DNA from 3 places in the Cohnella sp. 56 genome. Region 1 is predicted to be linked to each of the others. Evidence: riboswitches for the same ligand, from Rfam matches in the RefSeq annotation. Region 1 holds a riboswitch; each other region holds the start of a gene.
What was found. Region 1 has a riboswitch for cyclic di-AMP ahead of VQ071_RS24075 (TrkH family potassium uptake protein). Riboswitches for the same ligand answer to the same signal wherever they lie in the genome.

Region 1 (2,265 bases):
CAGCGTATACGACGGCCAGCACGAACAGGACGATCTGCGGCAGCAGGAAGCCAACCATGGACAGCTTGTCGGCGGTCTTGTGCTGCCTTGCGATCTCGGCGGCGAATCCCTGCGGCATCTCGTACCGGTAGCTCAGGACTGCATCCGGCTTCACGAGCAGCTGCAGATGCGCATCGACAAGACCGGCCTTGCGGCTTTGCAGGATGACCGCGCCGGTGTCCGTGACGCGGCCGATGGGCTCCCATGCCGATGCGTCATACGCCGGCTGTTTTTTGAGCCATGCCAGCGCTTGGGCCGTCAGGCCTTCCGCATCTCTGACCGCCGCCTTGTCCTCGTCGGACATGGCACCGGCGCTCGCGGCCCATCCGACGACGGCGCCCGTCTCCATATGGAGCAGGACGCGATGGATGCCGCCGTCCGTACGCAGGTCGACCGCATACACATCCATCGGATAGCTGGCGTCCCAGTTGCTGTCGAATTCCTTGGTCAGCTTGTGCTTGGTCAGATAGGCGGCCATCCGATCGTCGCCCATATGCGTCACGGTCACATCCTTCACACGGTCCGGCGTCAGTTGCCAGTGCGTCTCGGCGTACGAGACCGCGAGCCTCTTAGCCTCTCCGCGGGAGACCGAACCTGCAGCGTCGTCTTTCATAGCGGGGACGATCGCGGGCAATACTTGCAGACAAACGAATAAAAAAAGTCCGATTCCGGCGGCGATAATCCAACGGGCTGATCTCAAAATGGTCCACTCCGATTCCGTATTATTCTAAAAAAACGCATACATCCGCCATTTAAATAACGATTCTAGCCATTACGCAGATTATCGCGGTAAAGGGCAGCCAAAACAAGAGAAAGAAGCTGAATCCTCGTAAAAATGAAGTTTAATCGCCATAGAACGGCGGTATATCTTCATTCAAGGCGATTTTTCGCTTTTCTGACGTTGTGTGTCTTGGACGGACAGACTATAATTCGATTTAATTGTTTAATTCCATCATACTACCCAGCCGAATTTCCGCAAAGAAAACGGGGGAACCACCGCATCATCCGGGGTGAATTCCGAGCGCGCAGCGCCGGATAGGGCAGCCTGTTCTGGCCCGAACCCGTCAGCTAACCTCGTAGGCTGCCAGACAGGACTACTGTGCGAAGGCACTGGAGCTCCAGTGTCTTTTTTTGCGCGCATATCGCGATTGCCGTCATGAGGTGAAGCAATTGTTCAAGAAAATCATCAGGTGGCTATACGCTTCGCCGCCCCGGGTATTGACGATCGGCTTCGCCGTCATTATTACCATCGGCGCGCTGCTGCTTCGGCTGCCCGTCTCCACGGTGTCGGGCGAGTCGACGCCGTGGCTCGAAGCCTTTTTCATCTCGAGCTCGGCCACCTGTGTGACCGGACTGACACGTCTGGACACGCTGGGCTACTTTTCCGTCTTCGGGCGGTGGGTCATTCTGATTCTCGTACAGCTGGGCGGGCTCGGCTTTATGACGATGGGCACGCTGTTCGCCTTTTTTGCCGGACGCCGGCTGTCGCTCAAGGACCGGCTTGTGCTCCAGGAGGCGATGAACCAGGGCAGCCTCGAGGGCATCGTGCGGCTCGTTCGCCGCGTGCTGATCTATGCGCTCTGCATCGAAGCGGTCGGCGCGCTGCTGTTCACCGCGCGCTTTATGCAGGACATGCATTTCCGCAAAGCTTTGTACTACGGCGTTTTTCATAGCGTCTCCTTTTTCAACAACGGGGGCTTCGATCTGTTCGGCGATTTCCGCAGCATGACGGACTACGTCGGAGATCCGTTTATGAATATTGTCGCCATGGCGCTGATTGTACTGGGCGGCGTCGGCTTCGTCGTGCTGTCCGACCTGGTCGAGCTGCGGACGCGGCGCAAGCTGTCTTATCATTCCGTAGTCGTGCTCTGGGTATCGGCGTTCCTCATCGTGCTGGGCACGATCACAATTTTTATTTTCGAATATACGAACGAGTCCACGTTTGCCCCGCTCGCATTCGGCGACAAGCTGCTCGCGGCGGCGCTGCAATCCGTCTCCACCCGCTCGGCCGGCGTGAGCACCGTCGATATCGGCTCGCTCCGCGACGCGACGCAGTTCGCGATGGTGCTCCTCATGTTCGTCGGCGCCTCGCCGGGCTCGACGGGCGGCGGCATCAAGACGACCGCGTTCGCCGTGCTCGCCGCCGCCGTATGGGCGATGCTGCGCGGACGCACGGACGTCGTGCTGCTCGGACTGCGCATCGAGCGTGCCAAGGTGAACCGCGCG
Region 2 (2,265 bases), on a different contig from region 1:
TGGCGCCTTCGACGATGTCGTATACTTCCTTGAGCGACAGCACGAACGCTTTGTTGCCCGCAACCGGCCGGTTCACAAAAAAGTAATACGGCGTCACGCCGGCCCACGACAGGCGATCGAGCAGCTCACCGAGAACGGCGGGATCGTCGTTGATGCCCCGAAGGACAGGCGTCTGGTTCACCACAATCGCACCTGCCTGGTGCAGCGCTTCGAACCCTCTCTTCGCTTCCGGCGTGATCTCGCGCGGATGATTGATATGCGCCATGACATAAATCCGCTTGTCCGTGGTGGAATGCGTGCGGATCAGCTCCAGCAGCGCTTCGTCTTCGTAGATCCGCATCGGATTGAATACCGGCATCTTGGAGCCGAGCCGTATGATCTTCACATGGTCGATCGCTCTCAGCCGCTCGAAGATCGTCCGCAGCTTGGGCGTGCCGAGGATCAGGCTGTCTCCCCCCGTGAGCAGGACATTGCTGATCTCGGGATGATCCGCAATATACTGCAGCCCCGGCTCCACATTGTTCACGGCCTCCTTCACGTCGTTGCGGAACAGCCGTTTGCGGAAGCAGTATCTGCAATACGCTCCGCACACCTCTGATACGATGAGCAGTGCCGTGGATTTGTATTTGTGCTGACAGCCCTCTACGACGTAGTTGGTGTCTTCGTCCGAAGCGTCCCATCGCCCGTATTCGCCCAGCTCGTCCTCGTTGGGGATAATGAGCTTGCGGATCGGGTCATCGGGGTTGTCCCAGTCGATCAGGTTCAAGTAATAATCGTTCACGCGAAAAACGAATTTATCCGTAATGCGATGAAGCTTCTCGCGGTCCGACTCGGGGATTTGCGTCAGTTTCCCGATATCCGTTATGTACTTTGGCTGTGCCATCTTGCATCCTCCTCATCGTATCAAAATTATGTGAAGGGCCATTTTTGGCAACAAAAAAGACCCGTTGTACGGGTCAAAAGACAAACGGAGCGCAGCTCCGCCGCAAGTATTGACCCATCTATAGCTGACGAGGTTAGCTGAAGGACTCGGGATAGATGGTTCCCTACGGTCTCGCGGACCGATTCGCCCCAAAAGAGTGGTTCCCCCGCTTTCCGGATGATCCGGAAATTAAGCCAGAAGCAACTATGAAAATAAAGGTGGAATTTAAAGGAAACGTAGCTGGTAATGATGAGTATACCAAACCTTATTCATTCAAACAACCTTTGATACAAAAATAGATTGTCTGTAATTTACTGTGAATTAATAGGCGCTCGCCGCTTGAGCGGCGGCTATTACGGCTTCCTCGCGATTTGTTTGATCGCCTGAATGATGGATTCCGCATCCCAACCGACCATCAGGTCCGCATTTTCTTTAATAATAAAAGATGCGGAGTCGAGGGCATCCCGTTGAACGGCGATCACAGGCTTGTGCAGACCGTCTCTGCAGGCAATAAGCTCTTTGTTGATCCAGCGGCTGTAATCCGGGTATCCCCCGACCAGCAGAATCACGACATCGCAAAATTTCATTTTGGCTTTAATAGTTTGGTAGAGCGCTCGTTCGTCGCTTGAGCGGTTCGCGGGATGGTCGGGAGCAATCAGCGTAAAAGCAGGATCGAATTGCTCTATGCGCCGCAGCAGCTCGCATAGTTCGTCGCAGGCGCCATTGTGGTTCCAGGCATAACTTAAATACAGGTGGTACCGGTTGTTTGCTTCAGATTGAAATGACATCACGAACTCCTTTTACTCATCTGCATAAAGAGAAAGAGCCCTGATGACAGGCTCCATCGTTTATCGATGCATATGGGATCGTTAAAAGGATAACAAAAAAACAGGCGACTCACAACCTTATTTGATAAATAAAATTGTATGTATAATTTTGTATGAAAAAAACCGCCGCCGCTGTTTGCGACGACGCCGCCATGTCCGGCGCGTTATAAGCGCGTTGTATTCAGGAATTGCTCGGTTCTCCGGTGCGCATGATCGTCTCCGACGACGACGACGACATCGTCTTCCCGAAGCACGACATGAGGCCCGGGAGAGATGGATACGTTAACGCCGCGTCTTAAGGCGATGATCGTCGCGCCGGTATTTTGCCAGAACTCAAGCGCTGCGATCGTTTTTCCGATCACATGCGCGTCCGGCTTGATCTTGAGCTCGACGGGATTGTAGGGCTTCAGATTTTTGAGACGGTCGGAGGCTTCGATAATTTCCTTCAACAGCACCTCGAACTTGCGGTCTACCTCGTGTTTTTCCACCAGCAGCTGCTGGATTTCCTGCTTCAGC
Region 3 (2,265 bases), on a different contig from region 1:
CCCCGCCAATTTTTGAACGAATCGGAGATGAGCGCGTACGAGGGGATCGTCGTAATCGTCTTATCAAAGTTTTGCACCTTGACGGTGTTCAAAGAGATATCGATCACGTCCCCGTCTGCACCGTACTTGGGCATCTCGATCCAGTCGCCGACCCGCACCATATCATTGGAGGACAGTTGGACGCCTGCGACTAGGCCCAGCAGTGAGTCCTTGAAGATCAGCAGCATGACCGCAGACAGCGCGCCGATGCCGCTGAGCAGGATGAGCGGACTCTGTCCGATCAGATTGGAGATGACCACAATGCCGCCGATGACGAACAAAAATATTTTTACGACCTGAATGTAGCTCTTTATCGGGCGGCTCTTGGAGATCTCGTAGGTCGTATATATATCGTTCATGGCGTTCAGCAGCGCGTCGAGCACCATGATCGCCACGATCGTCAGATAGACTGCGATTCCCTGCCCGATCAGACGGTGATAGCCAGGGAAGCTGTACGAGAAGGAATAAATAATAATGGCGGGAACGATGTGGCACAGTCTCTGAAGCACTTTCCGACGGAGGAAATGATCTGCCCACTTATAGCGGTTGCTGCGGATATATCGGGAAGTGATGCTGAGCACGACCTTCTTGGTGACATAATGCGCGAGGATGCTAAGGGCCGCAATGCCGACAATCAGGACAGCATTCGCCAGATCGGCGGACAGGCCGGACGCGACGCCCAGATCGGCGATCAGTTGTTGGATTGAATTCATCTCTTCCTCCCCAAAATAAAAGAAAGGCTCGCCTGACGAGATTGCCCATGCGCCAGGGAGCTTGTTATTCGATGTTACCGAAATCCGGCCAACCGGTCAATGACGTATGTCCCGGTCGCGAAGGAATGCCGCTGACGATCAGCGGATTCCTTCATTTATATATGCTTCCTGCCATAACTCGTCCGCACGCCCGGAGACACAACCGATAAAAGAGTCGATTTTCATATCCAGGTACGCGGGATCAATACCCGCGATATGTTGATGAACCTGGATATCCATCTCTCTTCGCTTGGAAATGAAGCTGCCCCTGCAGGTAAAAATATGGATGGGGCTCTCGGTCCATGTCCGGCAAAACTGAACGTACCGCCAAGACAGCGCAGGACTTCTCTCAAATAGGATGATTAGATCGGCATCGAGGCCTGGCGGCCGCCAAGTGTCGGGTTCGGCCGTCTTCACCTGCACCAGCTGCGCATGCTTGGACCGCTGCAGCCTGCTTTTTTCCTTTTTGTTGTTCGTGAGCAGCGCATATGGCAATTCTCGTCGAATCAACTGTTTGACGAACGATCGGCCGTCCTGATTCGGAGCGGAAACGAGAAAACGGACATGCCGGCTATCACGCATGCCGGATCCCGCCTATTATGTATTTTGCTTTCGCCATTTTAGCACTCTCCTTTTCGTGTTCTACTGGGGATTCGTGTGAAACGGCAATGTAGAAGCCTCCTCTCTCCTGTATTGAACCAGTCCGATGATAAATGCCAGCAGGGTCCGCAGAACGCAAAAAGACCCTGAATAATAGGGTCCGGGATTTACCTGTAAAGAAAAGAAAAAATAGACCCATCCATTGCTGACGAGGTTAGCTGACGGACTCGGGTAAGATGGTACCCTACACTTCATGCGAAGTGATTCGCCCCACTTGACTGGGTTCCCCCGCTTTCCGGACATTGCAACCGGAAATTAAGCGTGCCTATATGATAAAGAGAAGGATAAGAAATGTCAAACCGCTTCCCTCTCCTTTAACTCCGAACGAATGAGCCTCCTGGCCAGCTCTTCGTTCTCCGACGAGATTCGCTTGAACGTCTCTCCGATCGTACCGACCTCGTCCTTCGAAAATTTGCCGTCGAACTCCCTCGCGCCTCTGTTCCAGTCGACCATCATTTTCTTGATCAGAATAAGCGGCTTCGTAATCGAACTCGAGATGAAATCGGAACGGGATCCATAACAGCGATATCCATCTCATATGCCCAATGCCCGTCTTATATAAATGTAGTTTTATCACGTTAACGAATTCGTCAAGGAATGCCTAGTGCGGATTTCATAGATTCGATGTCCGGATTGTTTGGATTCGGGATTAGGGATTCGGGATTCGAACCTTTACATGCTTCAAATTATATCGGACATTGCGGGTGTATTGGAGCCGGCCTGCTCCAGTTGGATTGTGGCACCGATCCAGTCGAGAAGCAAATCAGGAAGCCCTTGAAACCTTGGGCATGGCGATTATCAAAAGGTGGAGATG

Region 2: it holds a riboswitch for cyclic di-AMP, as region 1 does, so the genes downstream of both, VQ071_RS22615 (KamA family radical SAM protein) here and VQ071_RS24075 (TrkH family potassium uptake protein) in region 1, are expected to answer to the same signal.
Region 3: it holds a riboswitch for cyclic di-AMP, as region 1 does, so the genes downstream of both, VQ071_RS17835 (hypothetical protein) here and VQ071_RS24075 (TrkH family potassium uptake protein) in region 1, are expected to answer to the same signal.

The regions. Positions count from the first base shown of each region.
Region 1 covers NZ_JAZDQE010000017.1:70,591-72,855, forward strand. The annotation lists gene VQ071_RS24070 (hypothetical protein) at 1-652, opposite strand, end outside; cyclic di-AMP (ydaO/yuaA leader) riboswitch at 993-1,136, shown strand; gene VQ071_RS24075 (TrkH family potassium uptake protein) at 1,210-2,265, shown strand, end outside.
Region 2 covers NZ_JAZDQE010000015.1:42,833-45,097, forward strand. The annotation lists gene VQ071_RS22615 (KamA family radical SAM protein) at 1-883, opposite strand, end outside; cyclic di-AMP (ydaO/yuaA leader) riboswitch at 991-1,128, opposite strand; gene VQ071_RS22620 (TIR domain-containing protein) at 1,276-1,710, opposite strand; gene VQ071_RS22625 (TrkA C-terminal domain-containing protein) at 1,914-2,265, opposite strand, start outside.
Region 3 covers NZ_JAZDQE010000010.1:109,493-111,757, reverse strand. The annotation lists gene VQ071_RS17840 (mechanosensitive ion channel family protein) at 1-752, opposite strand, end outside; gene VQ071_RS17835 (hypothetical protein) at 891-1,373, opposite strand; cyclic di-AMP (ydaO/yuaA leader) riboswitch at 1,580-1,723, opposite strand; gene VQ071_RS17830 (hypothetical protein) at 1,746-1,904, opposite strand.